Linked DNA regions of Glaciimonas sp. PCH181. The protein of the gene in region 1 interacts with the protein of each later gene in a pairwise test. Links are inferred from orthologs where the notes say so. Each region holds a gene or a part of one and is shown in the gene's direction. Other genes may lie near its edges.

The links.
Region 2: the proteins of groL (region 1) and C7W93_RS23660 interact in binary tests that used the Escherichia coli proteins (3 or more experiments, as listed by UniProt). The link is inferred for Glaciimonas sp. PCH181 from one-to-one orthologs.
Region 3: the proteins of groL (region 1) and C7W93_RS17575 interact in binary tests that used the Escherichia coli proteins (3 or more experiments, as listed by UniProt). The link is inferred for Glaciimonas sp. PCH181 from one-to-one orthologs.

Annotation. Positions count from the first base shown.
Region 1 is NZ_PYFP01000002.1:401,901-406,540, forward strand. The notes cover bases 682-3,649. They hold groL (chaperonin GroEL), read left to right. Parts: upstream 682-1,321; coding sequence 1,322-2,977; downstream 2,978-3,649. Other genes in these bases: groES (co-chaperone GroES), read left to right, coding at 914-1,207. In the rest of the region: C7W93_RS14845 (DUF1345 domain-containing protein), read right to left, coding at 1-469; C7W93_RS14860 (methionine ABC transporter ATP-binding protein), read left to right, coding at 3,656-4,640.
Region 2 is NZ_PYFP01000006.1:108,555-113,031, reverse strand. Bases 648-3,452 are described here. They hold C7W93_RS23660 (ABC transporter ATP-binding protein), read left to right. Parts: upstream 648-1,529; coding sequence 1,530-2,375; downstream 2,376-3,452. Other genes in these bases: mlaD (outer membrane lipid asymmetry maintenance protein MlaD), read left to right, coding at 3,298-3,452; mlaE (lipid asymmetry maintenance ABC transporter permease subunit MlaE), read left to right, coding at 2,372-3,151; C7W93_RS23665 (glutamate synthase subunit beta), read left to right, coding at 648-1,178. Outside these bases: more of C7W93_RS23665, read left to right, coding at 1-647; more of mlaD, read left to right, coding at 3,453-3,771; C7W93_RS23645 (VacJ family lipoprotein), read left to right, coding at 3,768-4,477. UniProt on the Escherichia coli protein: Part of the ABC transporter complex MlaFEDB, which is involved in a phospholipid transport pathway that maintains lipid asymmetry in the outer membrane by retrograde trafficking of phospholipids from the outer membrane to the inner membrane.
Region 3 is NZ_PYFP01000002.1:973,954-978,489, reverse strand. What follows is about bases 648-3,511. They hold C7W93_RS17575 (DeoR/GlpR family DNA-binding transcription regulator), read left to right. Parts: upstream 648-1,614; coding sequence 1,615-2,409; downstream 2,410-3,511. Other genes in these bases: rhaS (rhamnose ABC transporter substrate-binding protein), read left to right, coding at 2,477-3,481; C7W93_RS17580 (bifunctional rhamnulose-1-phosphate aldolase/short-chain dehydrogenase), read right to left, coding at 648-1,218. In the rest of the region: more of C7W93_RS17580, read right to left, coding at 1-647; C7W93_RS17565 (sugar ABC transporter ATP-binding protein), read left to right, coding at 3,683-4,536. UniProt on the Escherichia coli protein: Represses ulaG and the ulaABCDEF operon. Two ulaR binding sites have been identified in each promoter.

The DNA of each region.
Region 1 (4,640 bases):
GAAAACGCAACGGCAGCTTATCCTCATCCGCGCTGTAAAACAGCCGGGCGTAATGCAACGTGAACATGGTTGCGACTAAAAACCATGAGCCGAGCACGGTCAGTCCGGTGAATAAATAGCGAACTTCTTTCGGGCCCGGCAAAAAATCCTTCGCCTGAGACAACCCAAAAACGACCGCGACGATGCTTGAACTCGCGGCGATGCAAATCAACACCAAAATCGTGGTGTCGTTCTCATCCTCGATGGCGGCGCGGCATTTTACTTGCTCCGATCCTGCCCGCACCATCATCCACCAGACGGTAATCAGATAACCCCAAACCCCGGCATTCCAGCTAATTAACCCACGCGTAATCGGCGATCCGTGCGGCTGTAAGGCCCAAATGACGATGCCGAAGATGAAAGCGATGACCAGACGCGGATGGGTATGGAAAAGCAGATTTTTAAGACTATAAAAAAAACGTAAGCTCATGCTGAGACCTTAAAAAATGGAGATTTCACACTTTTGCAAAGGAGTTAATCCGACAATCATTGCATCGGTTGGCAATTGTAGCGGCTTGGCTGCGGGTACGCTCTTGAGTTTTGAGCAGCTCATATAGATATAAAACAACTGCAACGTAGTTGTCATTAATCAATTAAGAGATCGGACGTTCATTCCGCGTTGGCTAAAAGTGTCACCGCCAAGGGCAATTCGGCATTGTAGGAAAATAAAAAGAAAAGTAAAAAATATCCACTCTTGAAAAATCAACTAACCACCCCTATACTTAGCACTCGTTAGGTGAGAGTGCTAACAATCTCCCTGGCCTAGTCACTTTTTCTGTGCGGCGCATCGTAAAAGCCAAACTAATCGGTGCAGTCTTGTTTGCTGCGATGTTGCTGCAAAAATCATAACTTGTTGAATTTGAAGGAGTCACACATGAATCTTCGTCCTTTGCATGATCGCGTCATCGTTAAACGTCTCGACATCGAAACTAAAACCGCATCAGGTATCGTTCTGCCAGAGGCAGCAGCTGAAAAACCGGATCAAGGTGAAGTTCTGGCCATCGGTAACGGCAAAATTTTGGAAGACGGCAAAGTACGTCCATTGGCAGTTAAAGTCGGCGATCGCGTTTTGTTCGGCAAATATGCTGGTCAAGTTGTGAAGATCGAAGGCGAAGAACTGCTGGTAATGCGCGAAGAAGATTTGTTCGCCGTCGTCGAAAGCAAGTAATTCATTGTGCATTGTGTAGGCAGGTTGAAGCGATTCGGCAAGATGCGATAGCGCGTTTAACCAAGTTTTAAGCTGATCTACACATCATATTCAACCGTATTCAGGAGAATAAACATGGCAGCAAAGCAAGTAATTTTTGGTGATGACGCACGCGCTAAGATCGTCAACGGCGTTAACGTGTTGGCAAATGCAGTTAAAGTCACTCTGGGCCCTAAAGGCCGTAACGTCGTTCTGGAGCGCAGCTTCGGTGCCCCTACCGTTACTAAAGACGGTGTTTCAGTTGCGAAAGAAATCGAACTGAAAGACAAGCTGGAAAACATGGGTGCGCAACTGGTTAAAGAAGTTGCTTCCAAAACGTCAGACAACGCTGGTGACGGTACAACTACTGCAACAGTATTGGCTCAAGCAATCGTGCGCGAAGGCTTCAAATACGTTGCTGCTGGTTTCAACCCAACTGACCTGAAGCGCGGTATCGACAAAGCTGTTGTCGCCATCGTTGCAGAAATCAAAAACCTGGCTAAACCAACGACAACAAGCAAAGAAATCGCGCAAGTCGGTTCGATTTCAGCTAACTCCGACACCGATATCGGTGAAATCATTGCCAAGGCAATGGACAAAGTCGGTAAAGAAGGTGTTATCACAGTTGAAGACGGCAAATCACTGGAAAACGAACTAGACATCGTTGAAGGTATGCAATTTGACCGTGGCTATCTGTCACCGTACTTCATCAACAACCAAGAAAAACAAGTTGTTGCTCTGGAACAGCCTTATGTTCTGTTGTTCGACAAAAAAATCTCTAACATCCGTGACCTTCTTCCGGTATTGGAGCAAGTCGCTAAGTCGGGCCGTCCACTGCTGATCATCGCAGAAGACGTCGAAGGCGAAGCACTGGCAACTCTGGTTGTCAACAACATCCGCGGTATCCTGAAAACTGCTGCTGTTAAAGCACCAGGCTTTGGCGATCGTCGTAAAGCTATGTTGGAAGACATCGCTATCCTGACCGGTGGTCAAGTGATTGCAGAAGAAGTCGGCCTGACACTGGAAAAAGTGACTCTGGCAGAACTCGGTCAAGCACAACGTATCGAAATCAGCAAAGAAAACACCATCATCATCGATGGCGCTGGCGAAGCAATCTCGATCGAAGGACGCGTTAAACAAATCCGCGCTCAAATCGAAGAAGCAAGCTCAGACTACGACCGTGAAAAATTGCAAGAACGTGTCGCTAAGTTGGCTGGCGGTGTTGCTCTGATCAAAGTCGGTGCAGCTACCGAAGTTGAAATGAAAGAAAAGAAAGCACGCGTTGAAGATGCATTGCACGCTACTCGCGCTGCAGTCGAAGAAGGCGTAGTTCCTGGCGGCGGCGTGGCTTTCCTGCGCGCACGTGCAAACGTCAAGGACCTGAAAGGCGACAACGCCGATCAAGAAGCTGGTATCAAAATCGTGCTGCGCGCGATTGAAGAGCCACTGCGTCAAATCGTATTCAACGCAGGCGATGAGCCATCGGTTGTCATCAATGCAGTTCTGGCTGGCACTGGTAACTACGGTTACAACGCTGCCAACGGTACTTACGGTGACTTGGTTGAGCTGGGTGTTCTTGATCCAGCAAAAGTTACACGTTCAGCACTGCAAAATGCAGCTTCGGTTGCTGGCCTGATCCTGACTACTGACGCAATGATCGCTGAATTGCCAGAAGACGGCAAATCAGCTGGCGGCATGGGCGGCGGTATGGGTGGTATGGGCGGCATGGGTGGCATGGACGGCATGATGTAATGTGAGATTGATCTTCGACAACTGTATCTAGCGGCGCAATCTTGTGGCCTGCGATGCTCACCGTACATGCTACGGCTGCGCTTCTCGGCCACAATCTTCCACCGCTAGATACGATTCTCAACGATCACACAGAGTTGGCTGATATTTCTTCTTTCGTTTTTTGAGGATGTATTGGTTGATTAATAAAAAGCCCACAGTGATGTGGGCTTTTTATTGTCTGAATGAAAAGTACAGACGCTCTAATTTTAAAAAAGGGAAAACCGTCGTCAATACGTGCCTGAAGGCGCGAAATCCCTTTTCAAAATAGAACACGTATTAGCAGATTATATGGATGAAGGAGTCGCAGTCAGGCGCTCCCGTGGCCTATCCGCCCTTGCAGCTTGCACGACGTTCTGGCTATGTGAAACTCGCGGGCGCTTTCGCATCTCCACTCAACAACATGAAAAGAGAATATCGATTTCATGAGAAAGCGTGGGTGTCTTCATGAAAACGAAAATGCCGCGCAAAAAATAGATTTAACTACAAGATAAATCTTATATAGAAAACGGTTATAACCCTATACCAAAAAGATACTTTCCCCGAGTACAAAATCCTTATAAAATAAGCACTTACAAAAAAATTATATTGGCGGCAGATTGTCGGAGTCAGAGACAGTCGGCTGCCTTTTTTTATGCTGAAATGATAAAAATTCAAGCAGTTACCCAGCGGTTCGAGGGGGCTAATGGTCCGGTGGATGCGGTACGCAACGTTGATCTGACGATTAACAAGGGCGAAATCTTCGGCATTATTGGTCGCAGCGGCGCTGGCAAAAGTACGTTAGTGCGCACGCTTAATCTTCTCAACCGCCCTACTTCGGGCAAGATCATCGTTGATGGCAAAGATTTGACAGCACTGAGTGCCGATCAATTGCGCGCAGCGCGGCGTGAAATCGGTATGATTTTTCAGCACTTTAATTTGTTGTCGTCACGCACTGTCTACGACAATATCGCACTGCCGCTGGAACTGACAGGGATGTCGAAAAGCGACATCAGCAAAAAAGTCACACCGTTGCTAGAGCTAGTCGGCCTGACTGCGCTGAAAGATCGCTATCCGGCTCAAATCAGTGGCGGCCAGAAGCAGCGCGTGGGAATTGCGCGCGCGCTTGCCAATGCGCCTAAAGTATTACTATCGGACGAGGCCACATCGGCACTTGACCCTGAAACGACGCGGTCGATTTTAGAACTGCTGCGCAAAATCAATCAAGAACTAGGCCTGACCATCGTCCTTATCACGCATCAAATGGAAGTGATCAAAATGATCTGCGACCGGATGGCCGTTATGGAAGCCGGGGAAGTGATCGAATACGGTCAGGTAATCGATATCTTCCGCGCCCCCAAACATCCGGTGACCCGCTCAATGATTGGCGATGTTATCGCACAAGATTTGCCTGCCGGCGTCTTGCAGCGCTTGCGCACACGACTGGCGGGTAGCGATGCTGGCGATGGCACCGACCATTTGTTCCGCCTGGCATTTACGGGCGACAGCGTTAATCAACCGCTGCTATCCGAAGTTGTGCGTAAATTCAATTTGGATTTCAGTATTTTGCACGGCCAGATCGATGAAATTCAAGGTCAGGCGTTTGGTTCCTTGGCAATTTTAGCCAACGGCGGCAGCGCCGATATCG
Region 2 (4,477 bases), on another replicon or contig:
TTTGCCCTGCACCGTGCGAAAGCGCTTGTACGCTGGGGATTAATGACGATCCGGTCGGGATCAAATCGATTGAGCATTTCATCATCGACAAAGGTTGGGAAAATGGTTGGGTTGTGCCGCAACCGGCATTGATCAAGACGGGTAAAAAAGTGGCGGTAGTCGGTTCCGGTCCTGCCGGATTGGCCGCAGCGCAACAATTGGCGCGGATTGGCCACGATGTCACCGTGTTTGAGAAAAGCGATCGTGTCGGCGGTTTGCTGCGCTACGGTATCCCTGATTTCAAAATGGAAAAAAATCACATCGACCGTCGTGTAGAGCAAATGGAAGCGGAAGGCGTGACTTTCCGCACCGGCGTACTGGTCGGCAAAGATTTCCCTGCGAATGTCAATAATTGGTCTAAGAAGACCGTTTCGCCCGAAGAGTTGAAGGCGGAGTTTGATGCCGTCGTGATCGCTGGCGGCGCAGAACAACCGCGTGATTTGCCAGTGCCAGGCCGGGAATTGAAGGGCGTGCATTTCGCCATGGATTTCCTGCCACAACAAAACAAGATCAATGCTGGCGACAAGGTCAAAGATCAAATTCTGGCGGGTAGCAAAAACGTGATTGTCATCGGCGGTGGCGATACTGGTTCGGATTGCGTTGGTACGTCTAATCGTCAGGGCGCTATTTCGGTATCGCAGTTTGAGTTGATGCCAGAGCCGCCAGAGCAAGAAAACAAGCCGCTGGTCTGGCCGTATTGGCCAATCAAATTGCGCACCTCTTCTTCGCATGAAGAAGGCTGTGAGCGCGATTGGGCCGTGGCGACCAAGCGCCTGGAAGGCAAAAATGGCAGAGTCGAGAAACTGATCGCAGCGCGGGTCGAGTGGAAAGACGGCAAAATGCAGGAAGTGCCGAATTCCGAGTTCGAAATGAAAGCGGATCTGGTGTTTTTAGCAATGGGCTTTGTATCGCCTGTTGCGCAAGTGTTGGAAGCGTTTGGCGTGGATAAGGATGCTCGCGGCAATGCTAAAGCGACTACCGATGGCGATGGCTGTTATAAAACCTCGGTCGATAAAGTGTTCGCTGCCGGTGACATGCGTCGCGGACAATCGTTGGTGGTGTGGGCGATCCGTGAAGGTCGTCAGTGCGCCCGCGCAGTCGATGAGTTTTTGATGGGTGCTTCGGTATTGCCGCGTTAATTAAAAGGTCGCACATATTTGGCTGAGCAATTTTCGTTGTATAAATTGCAGCGATAGATGTGAAGTCGGATGTTGTTAGAAAAGCAGTTTCGTATTTTATGCGAAGCTGCTTTTTGTTTACTTAACAAAGATTTACAAAAATTAAGTCAAAGCCTTTTTACATCTTAAAATGACTTTTATCGTCAATTTTTGGCGTTTTTTTTTTCATTTTCTGATGCTAAAAAGGGTTTCTGATCGATCGTATCGGCCTTCTTTTGAGCGCCTGAGGTTTTTGAAGTAGTCCTCTATTCGTTGCTCTCATGTGACAGCTTATGCGGCTAATGCGAGAAGAATTGTTGCAAGTGCACTACAATGTCGCCTTTGATCTATTCGGTGGACTTTGTGGGTAATATTGTCGAAATCCGTGATTTGAAATTTAGCTATGGTGCGCGGACGATTCTTTCGTCGCTCAACATGGACTTCCCACGCGGAAAAGTTATCGCGATTATGGGCGGTTCCGGGTCGGGGAAAACCACAATTTTGCGCTTGATTGGTGGCCAGTTACTGGCGCAGAGCGGAACGGTTGCGGTGGACGGCGAGGTGGTTGGCACACTAAAAACGGCAGCGTTGTATGCGATGCGCCGCAAGATGGGCATGCTGTTTCAGAACGGCGCGCTATTTACCGATTTGACGGTGTATGAGAACGTTGCTTTTCCGTTGCGTGAACATACCGATTTGCCACCTGAACTATTGAATAATTTGGTGTTGATGAAGTTGCAAGCCGTTGGTCTGCGCAATGCAGCACAACTCAAACCGTCCGAGGTTTCAGGTGGGATGGCGCGCCGTGTTGCACTGGCGCGTGCCGTCGCGCTGGACCCCGCGCTGGTGATGTATGACGAACCATTTGCGGGTCTGGATCCGATCTCAATGCGCGTCACTGCCAATTTAATTCGTAAATTAAATGATGCGCTGGGATCGACCTCAATCGTGGTGTCGCATGATGTAGACGAGTCGTTTGCGATTGCGGATTACGTTTATTTCCTATCGCAGGGTGAGATTGTGGCGCACGGTACGCCTGCCGAAATGCGGGTATCGAGCGACCCTTACGTCAAGCAATTCGTCCATGCAGAAGCCGATGGGCCTGTGCCTTTCCATTATCCGGGTAAGTCGTTCGCGGCCGATCTGGGGCTTGATCCCGGTGTAAAGGCACGACCATGATAGCGAGATTTTTTGGTTCGATCGGTCAGAGTGTGCGTGACACTATTAGCGGCATTGGCAGGACAACAAGAACTTTTTTTGCGATTTTAGGCGCATCGGGCGGCTTGATAAAGCGGCCGCGTTTAATTACCGACCAAATTCATTTCATCGGTAATTATTCGATGATCATCATTGGTGTGTCTGGCCTGTTTGTCGGTTTCGTGTTGGGTTTGCAGGGTTATTACACACTGAACAAATATGGCTCGGAACAAGCCTTGGGTTTGCTGGTCGCATTGTCGTTGGTGCGCGAGCTGGGTCCGGTCGTGACGGCGTTGTTGTTTGCCGGGCGCGCAGGTACTTCGCTGACCGCCGAGATCGGATTGATGAAGGCTGGGGAACAATTGGCAGCGATGGAAATGATGGCGGTTGATCCGCTGCAGCGCGTCATTGCGCCGCGTTTCTGGGCCGGTATTATTGCTATGCCATTGCTGGCCGCTGTATTCAGTGCGCTAGGTATTCTGGGTGGTTATGTCGTGGGCGTGCAGTTAATTGGTGTGGATGAAGGCGCGTTCTGGTCGCAAATGCAGGCAGGTGTCGACTTTTGGCAGGATATTGCTAACGGTGTCCTGAAAAGTATTGTGTTCGGTATCGCGGTCACCTTCGTAGCGCTGTATCAGGGCTATGAGGCCAAACCAACGCCGGAAGGTGTGGCGCGGGCGACGACGCGTACCGTTGTAATCGCTTCGCTTTCGGTACTGGCGCTAGACTTCTTGTTAACGGCGCTGATGTTTAATTAAACGTCATTCCAGGTGCAGTCTTGTTATTTGATTGACTGGCAACACATTCGGTGAAGACTGAGGCTTTTTATTCTTGCCTATGGCAGTATGTCGAGGCGTGATAGATGTTTCAAGATGCTTCGCTTTGCATTTTTAAGGTGAACAATATGCAACAAAAATCTGTAGATGTATGGGTAGGCTTATTTGTAGTGCTCGGCGCACTTGCGCTCGTATTTCTGGCGTTTAAGGCCGGTAATTTGGGCGGAGCATCGTTTCAGGGCGTTTATCCCATCATTACCAAGTTTGATAACATCGGCGGCCTGAAGCCCCGCGCACCAGTGAAAAGTGCTGGCGTAGTGGTCGGCCGGGTCGGCGCAATTAATTTCGATGACAAGAATTTTCAGGCGGTCGTGACGTTGAATATGGACGATCGTTATAAATTCCCTAAAGATAGCTCAGCCAAGATTTTGACCGCGGGGTTATTGGGCGAACAATATATCGGTTTGGAAGCGGGCGGCGATGACAAATATTTGGTCGCTGGTGAAAGTATTAAAATGACACAATCTGCCATCGTGCTGGAGAATCTGATCAGTCAGCTTATCTATAGTAAGGCGGCGGACGGAAAGGATAGTTCACAATGATTACAACCACGCGCATTAGCGCCTTAGCACTAGTCGCGGCATTGAGTGGTTGCGCGACCACTGGTGGCGCCAGCAATCCGCAAGATCCGCTGGAGGGTTTTAATCGTGCGGTTTTTACGTTTAATGACAAACTCGATCAAGTTGCGTTAAAACCGGTTGCGACGGCGTATAGAGACTGGCTGCCCTCTTTCGTGCAGACCGGCATAAATAACTTTTTTGGTAATCTGGGCGATGTCTGGAGCGCGGTTAACGGCTATTTACAAGGCAGTGGTGTAGACGGTACGACGGCAGTGATGCGCGTGGCTGTTAATACAACTTTCGGCCTTGGCGGTTTGCTCGATGTCAGCTCGGCAGCGGGATTGCAAAAAAAGAACAAGGATTTTGGTCAAACGCTGGGCAAGTGGGGTGTTAGTCCCGGTCCTTACGTTGTGTTGCCGTTGTTTGGTCCATCAAATGTGCGTGATACAGCGGCGTTTCCGGTGGATCTTTACGGCGATGTCTGGACTTACAAATATCCTGTGCGTTGGCGTAATACAGGTACAGTCGTACGCCTGATCGACAAGCGTGCTAACTTGCTGGATGCAGGGACATTGCTTGAGGAGGCCGCGCTGGATAAATATGAATTTGTGCGTGACGCCTACACGCAGCGCCGTCAAAGTCAGATTGATGGACCTGGCAAAGACGATGATCCTAAAGCGGACGACGG
Region 3 (4,536 bases), 570 kb from region 1 along the record:
GGTATCGACACCATTGGCACCGCGCATGACGTTGATGGCGTTGACATAGAATTCGCCCGCAATCCGCGCAGTTGCTTTGTCCTTGGCAAACGACAGCATGCCGACGCCGGGAATCAGATAAATGATCGGATTGGCATCGCGCACGGCGGGGCTGTTGTCGCGTTTGCAGCGGGTGTGATAGGCGATGTAGTCGGCACGATAAGCGCTGAGCGCATCGTCCAGAACGGCGATCAGGCGATCAAAATCTGGATTGGCGGGATCGAAATCGATGACGAACGGACGAATTTTTGTGCGCAGAAAGTGATCCGGGCAAGATGTGCCTAATGCGGCCAGCGGCAGTAAGTCGGCGCTGCAAACGAAATCGAGCACCGTGGCGCTATCGTCGAAATGGCCCAGTTTATATTCATCTTTGCTGATTTTTCCACGTAACAGCGGCATCAGACGGGCAGCCAGCGCCGCACGTTCTGGCGCGGGCAGCGGCGTGAATTTGCTGCCGCCAAAGGCTGGTTGACGGCTATTCGCTGCTATCCAGTCTTCTGCGCGTTTGATAATCATCAATGTGATTTCATAGCAGGATTTGGCAGTGTCGCCCCAGGTAAACAGGCCGTGACCTTCGAGGATGATGCCCTTTAATTGCGGTTGCGCTTTTGACAGGGCTTCCAGTTTCAGTCCCAGATCGTAGCCGGGACGTTGCCACGGCAACCAGCCCAGATCGCCTTCAAATACTTTCTGCGTCAGCGCTTCGCTGTTGGCGCAGGCAGCAATCGCGATCACCGCGTCTGGATGCATATGATCGACGTGTTTGCGATCAATATAGGCGTGCAATGGCGTATCGATGCTGGCCGCACGCGGGTTCAGGTTGAAGGTGCAATGCGGCAGATACGCGACCATTTCATCTTCTAGCGCTAATCCGCGATAACGTTTTTTCAGCGATTGCAGCTTGTCCATATACAGTGTCGAAAAGCCATCTATCTTGATGCTGCCGAGATCGCCGCCGGAACCTTTGACCCACAGAACTTCGACTTGCTCGCCGGTCAGGTTGTCGGTCATATCGATCTTGGCTGAGGTATTGCCGCCACCGAAATTGGTAATGCGCATGTCCGAACCCAGCAGGTTAGAGCGGTATAGCAATAACTCTGGCTCACTTAATCTGGCAGCAACGGCATCATCCCACAGCGAGTTGATGGGTTCTTGTTTGGTGTCAATTATTATTGTCATACAGTCTCCGTTATCGATTTCTAAAGCCATTTTGCTCAGTTCGGATCATCTTTGATCAGTTGCGATCAGTCTTCGGCTGGCGCTGGCGGCATCGGATGCGATGGCCTCGCAGCTTTGAGGAAGCTTGACAAGTAGAAAGCAGCCAGCAATGAGTGTCAATCCGAATACGGTCAAAACGCTGACCGAAATGCAAATAATCATCATGTTGATCAGTCTGCGATCAGCTATTTGATTGCAGCGCAAATAATCATCGAGTTGATTGATTGATGATTGACTTCTCTTTCTCAAATGCTTAGTCTGTTTTACCGATATAGAGGTCGTCCGACAAGGATTGCAGGCATGTGCAGCAATCCGAAGAGATGATCCAACGAGGAGACAAAACATGGTGAATGCGTGGTGAATCACAAGCGCCGTAAGGGCTTGCTTAAGTTACTGGCTGAACACACTACGGCGAGTGTGGAGCAAATGGTCGATTGGCTTAATGCCTCACCGGCGACGGTGCGACGCGATATAGCCTGGCTGGCTGAGCGCAATCTGCTGATTCGGACCCGCGGCGGTGCAGAAAATTTGCAGCAAAAAAAACGCACCTTTACGCTCACCGGCGAAACCTTCCAAAACAATATCGAACGCAATGCGACGCAAAAACGCGCCATCGCCAGACAGGCCAGCAGCATGTGCGCGGATGGCGAAACGATCATCATCAATGGCGGTACAACGACCTACATGATGGTGGAGTTTCTGGCTGAAAAGCGCCTGAAAATTCTGACCAATTCTTTCATGATGGCAGAGCGTTTGTTGATGTCTAGCGAGAATGAAATCATCCTGCCCGGCGGCACGGTATATCGCGAGCAAAACGTGATTCTCAGCCCCTTCGACAATGACATTACACAACACCATTACGCCGCCAAGATGTTCATGGGCGTGTTCGGCCTATCGATGCTGGGTTTGATGGAGGCCGATCCCTTGTTGATTCAGGCCGAAAAGCGCTTGATCAGTCAGGCAGAAGAATTAATTGTGCTGGTCGACAGTGCAAAGTTTGCGAAGAAAGCCGGTCTGATTTTGTGTGGCCTGAATCGCGTTTCTTGCGTGATTACCGACACAGGCGTATCGGATGCGGCGGTGCAGATGCTTGAGCAAGCTGGCGTAAAAGTGATCGCGGTCGCGCCGGAAACGCTACCCAAAGACAGGTAACACCACACCTTTTAACAAGGCTGTGGGGCATTCGCTCTACGGTCGCATTCCCTAAGGAGACACCGCAATGAAACTACAAAAAATATTGCTCGCAGCATTGACCGTCAGCATGATCGGCGGCCTGGTGAGCAGCGCACAAGCGGCTGAAAAAATGAAAATTGCGATGGTGGTGAAAAGCCTGGGTAATGGCTTTTTCGATGCTGCCCATCAAGGCGCGAAGGAAGCGGCGAAAGAGCTTGGCGATGTCGATGTGATTTATACCGGCCCGACCACACCGACCGCAGAAGGCCAGATCGAAATCATTAATTCGTTGATTAGTCAAAAAGTGAGCGCGATTGTGATCTCGGCAAATGATGCAAATGCATTAGTGCCGATTACCAAAAAAGCGATGCAGCGTGGCATTAAAGTACTGTCGTTCGATAGCGGCATTGCCAAAGAAGGTCGATTGATGCAACTCAATCCTTCTAATGCGCAACTGATTGGGCTGAAACAAATTCAGATGGCGTCGGATGCGATTTCCGGTACTGGAGAGGTGGCGATTTTGTCTGCGACTGCGCAAGCGACCAATCAGAATATCTGGATCGGTGAAATGAAGAAGGCGTTGCTGAAGCCAGAATTTTCGAAGATGAAATTGGTGGCGACAGTGTACGGCGACGATCAATCCGATAAAAGTTATCGCGAAGCAATCGGCCTGTTGCGCAGCAATCCAAACCTGAAAGTCATCATTGCACCGACCACAGTCGGCATCAACGCCGCCAGCAAAGCGGTGGTGGATGAACATCTGGTCGGCAAGGTCTATGTCACCGGTCTGGGCTTGCCTTCTGAAATGGCGGGGCACGTGAAGAGCGGCGCGGTGAAAAGCTTTGCTATCTGGAATCCGATTGATCTGGGTTACGCCGTGACTTACGCAGCGCATGAATTCGTCAAGGGCAAGGCGACTGGCAAAGCGGGTGAAAGCGTCGCGGTAGGACGGATGGGCAAGATCACATTGGATGCTGATGGTGAAGCGGCATTAGCGCCACCGTTTACGTACAACAAGGATAACGTCGATAAGTTTGCGAAAATTTTCTAAGACGCGATTTAGAGCGATTTAATACTTTAAATGCAGCACTCTTGCAGAGAACACTGGCGATAACGCTGAAGTGGGTTCTCTGCAAGCCAGCGTTGTACCTTTATTTTTTGCAGCCATCGCGCCGCCATAGCAGGTTATTTCCGCACGGGTCAGCCTGTGACTGCCTAACTTTTGCCCATCATCATTGCTTCTAAAACCACCATGTCCCAGCCTACCGCGCCCAGCATTTCCCAAGATTCTCCCCCGGCATTGACGCTGTCTGGCATCTGTAAACGTTTTCAGGGCGTCATCGCGCTGGATGATGTTCACTTGACGGTTCACGCCGGTGAAGTGATGGCATTGATTGGCGAAAACGGTGCAGGAAAATCGACATTGGTGAAGACACTGACCGGCATTTATCAGGCGGATGGCGGCACCATTTATATGGCGGGAAAACAGGTTTCTTTTGCCAGCCCGCAAGCTGCTATGCAGGCTGGGATTACCGCCGTCCATCAAGAAACCGTCATGTTCGATGAGCTGACGGTAGCCGAAAATATCTACATCGGTCGCCAGCCGCAACGCGGTTTTCCACCGCGCATCGACTGGGCCTTTATTGAAGCCGAGGCAGAAAAATTATTTGCCCGGCTAGAAGTGTCGCTGCCGGTGCGCGCCAAGGTCAAAGACCTCAGCGTAGCGCAACGTCATTTTGTTGAAATCGCGCGTGCGCTGTCGCAAAACGCCCGCGTGGTGATCATGGATGAGCCGACCGCATCATTGTCGCAACGCGAAATCCATGAGCTGTATCGCATCATCGGCCAGCTGCGTGCTGCCGGTACGGCGGTGATTTTTATTTCACATAAATTTGATGAGATATTTGCCGTTGCCGATAGTTATACAGTGCTGCGCGATGGTCATTTTGTGGCGACGGGCGCGCTGTCGGATATCACGGAGTTGGATTTGGTATCGCTGATGGTGGGGCGGGCGATTCATCAGGTATTTCCAAAGGTCGAAATTACGCTCGGCCCGACTTTGCTGGAAGTAGAAAACTTTTGTCATCCAACTGAATTCGATGATAT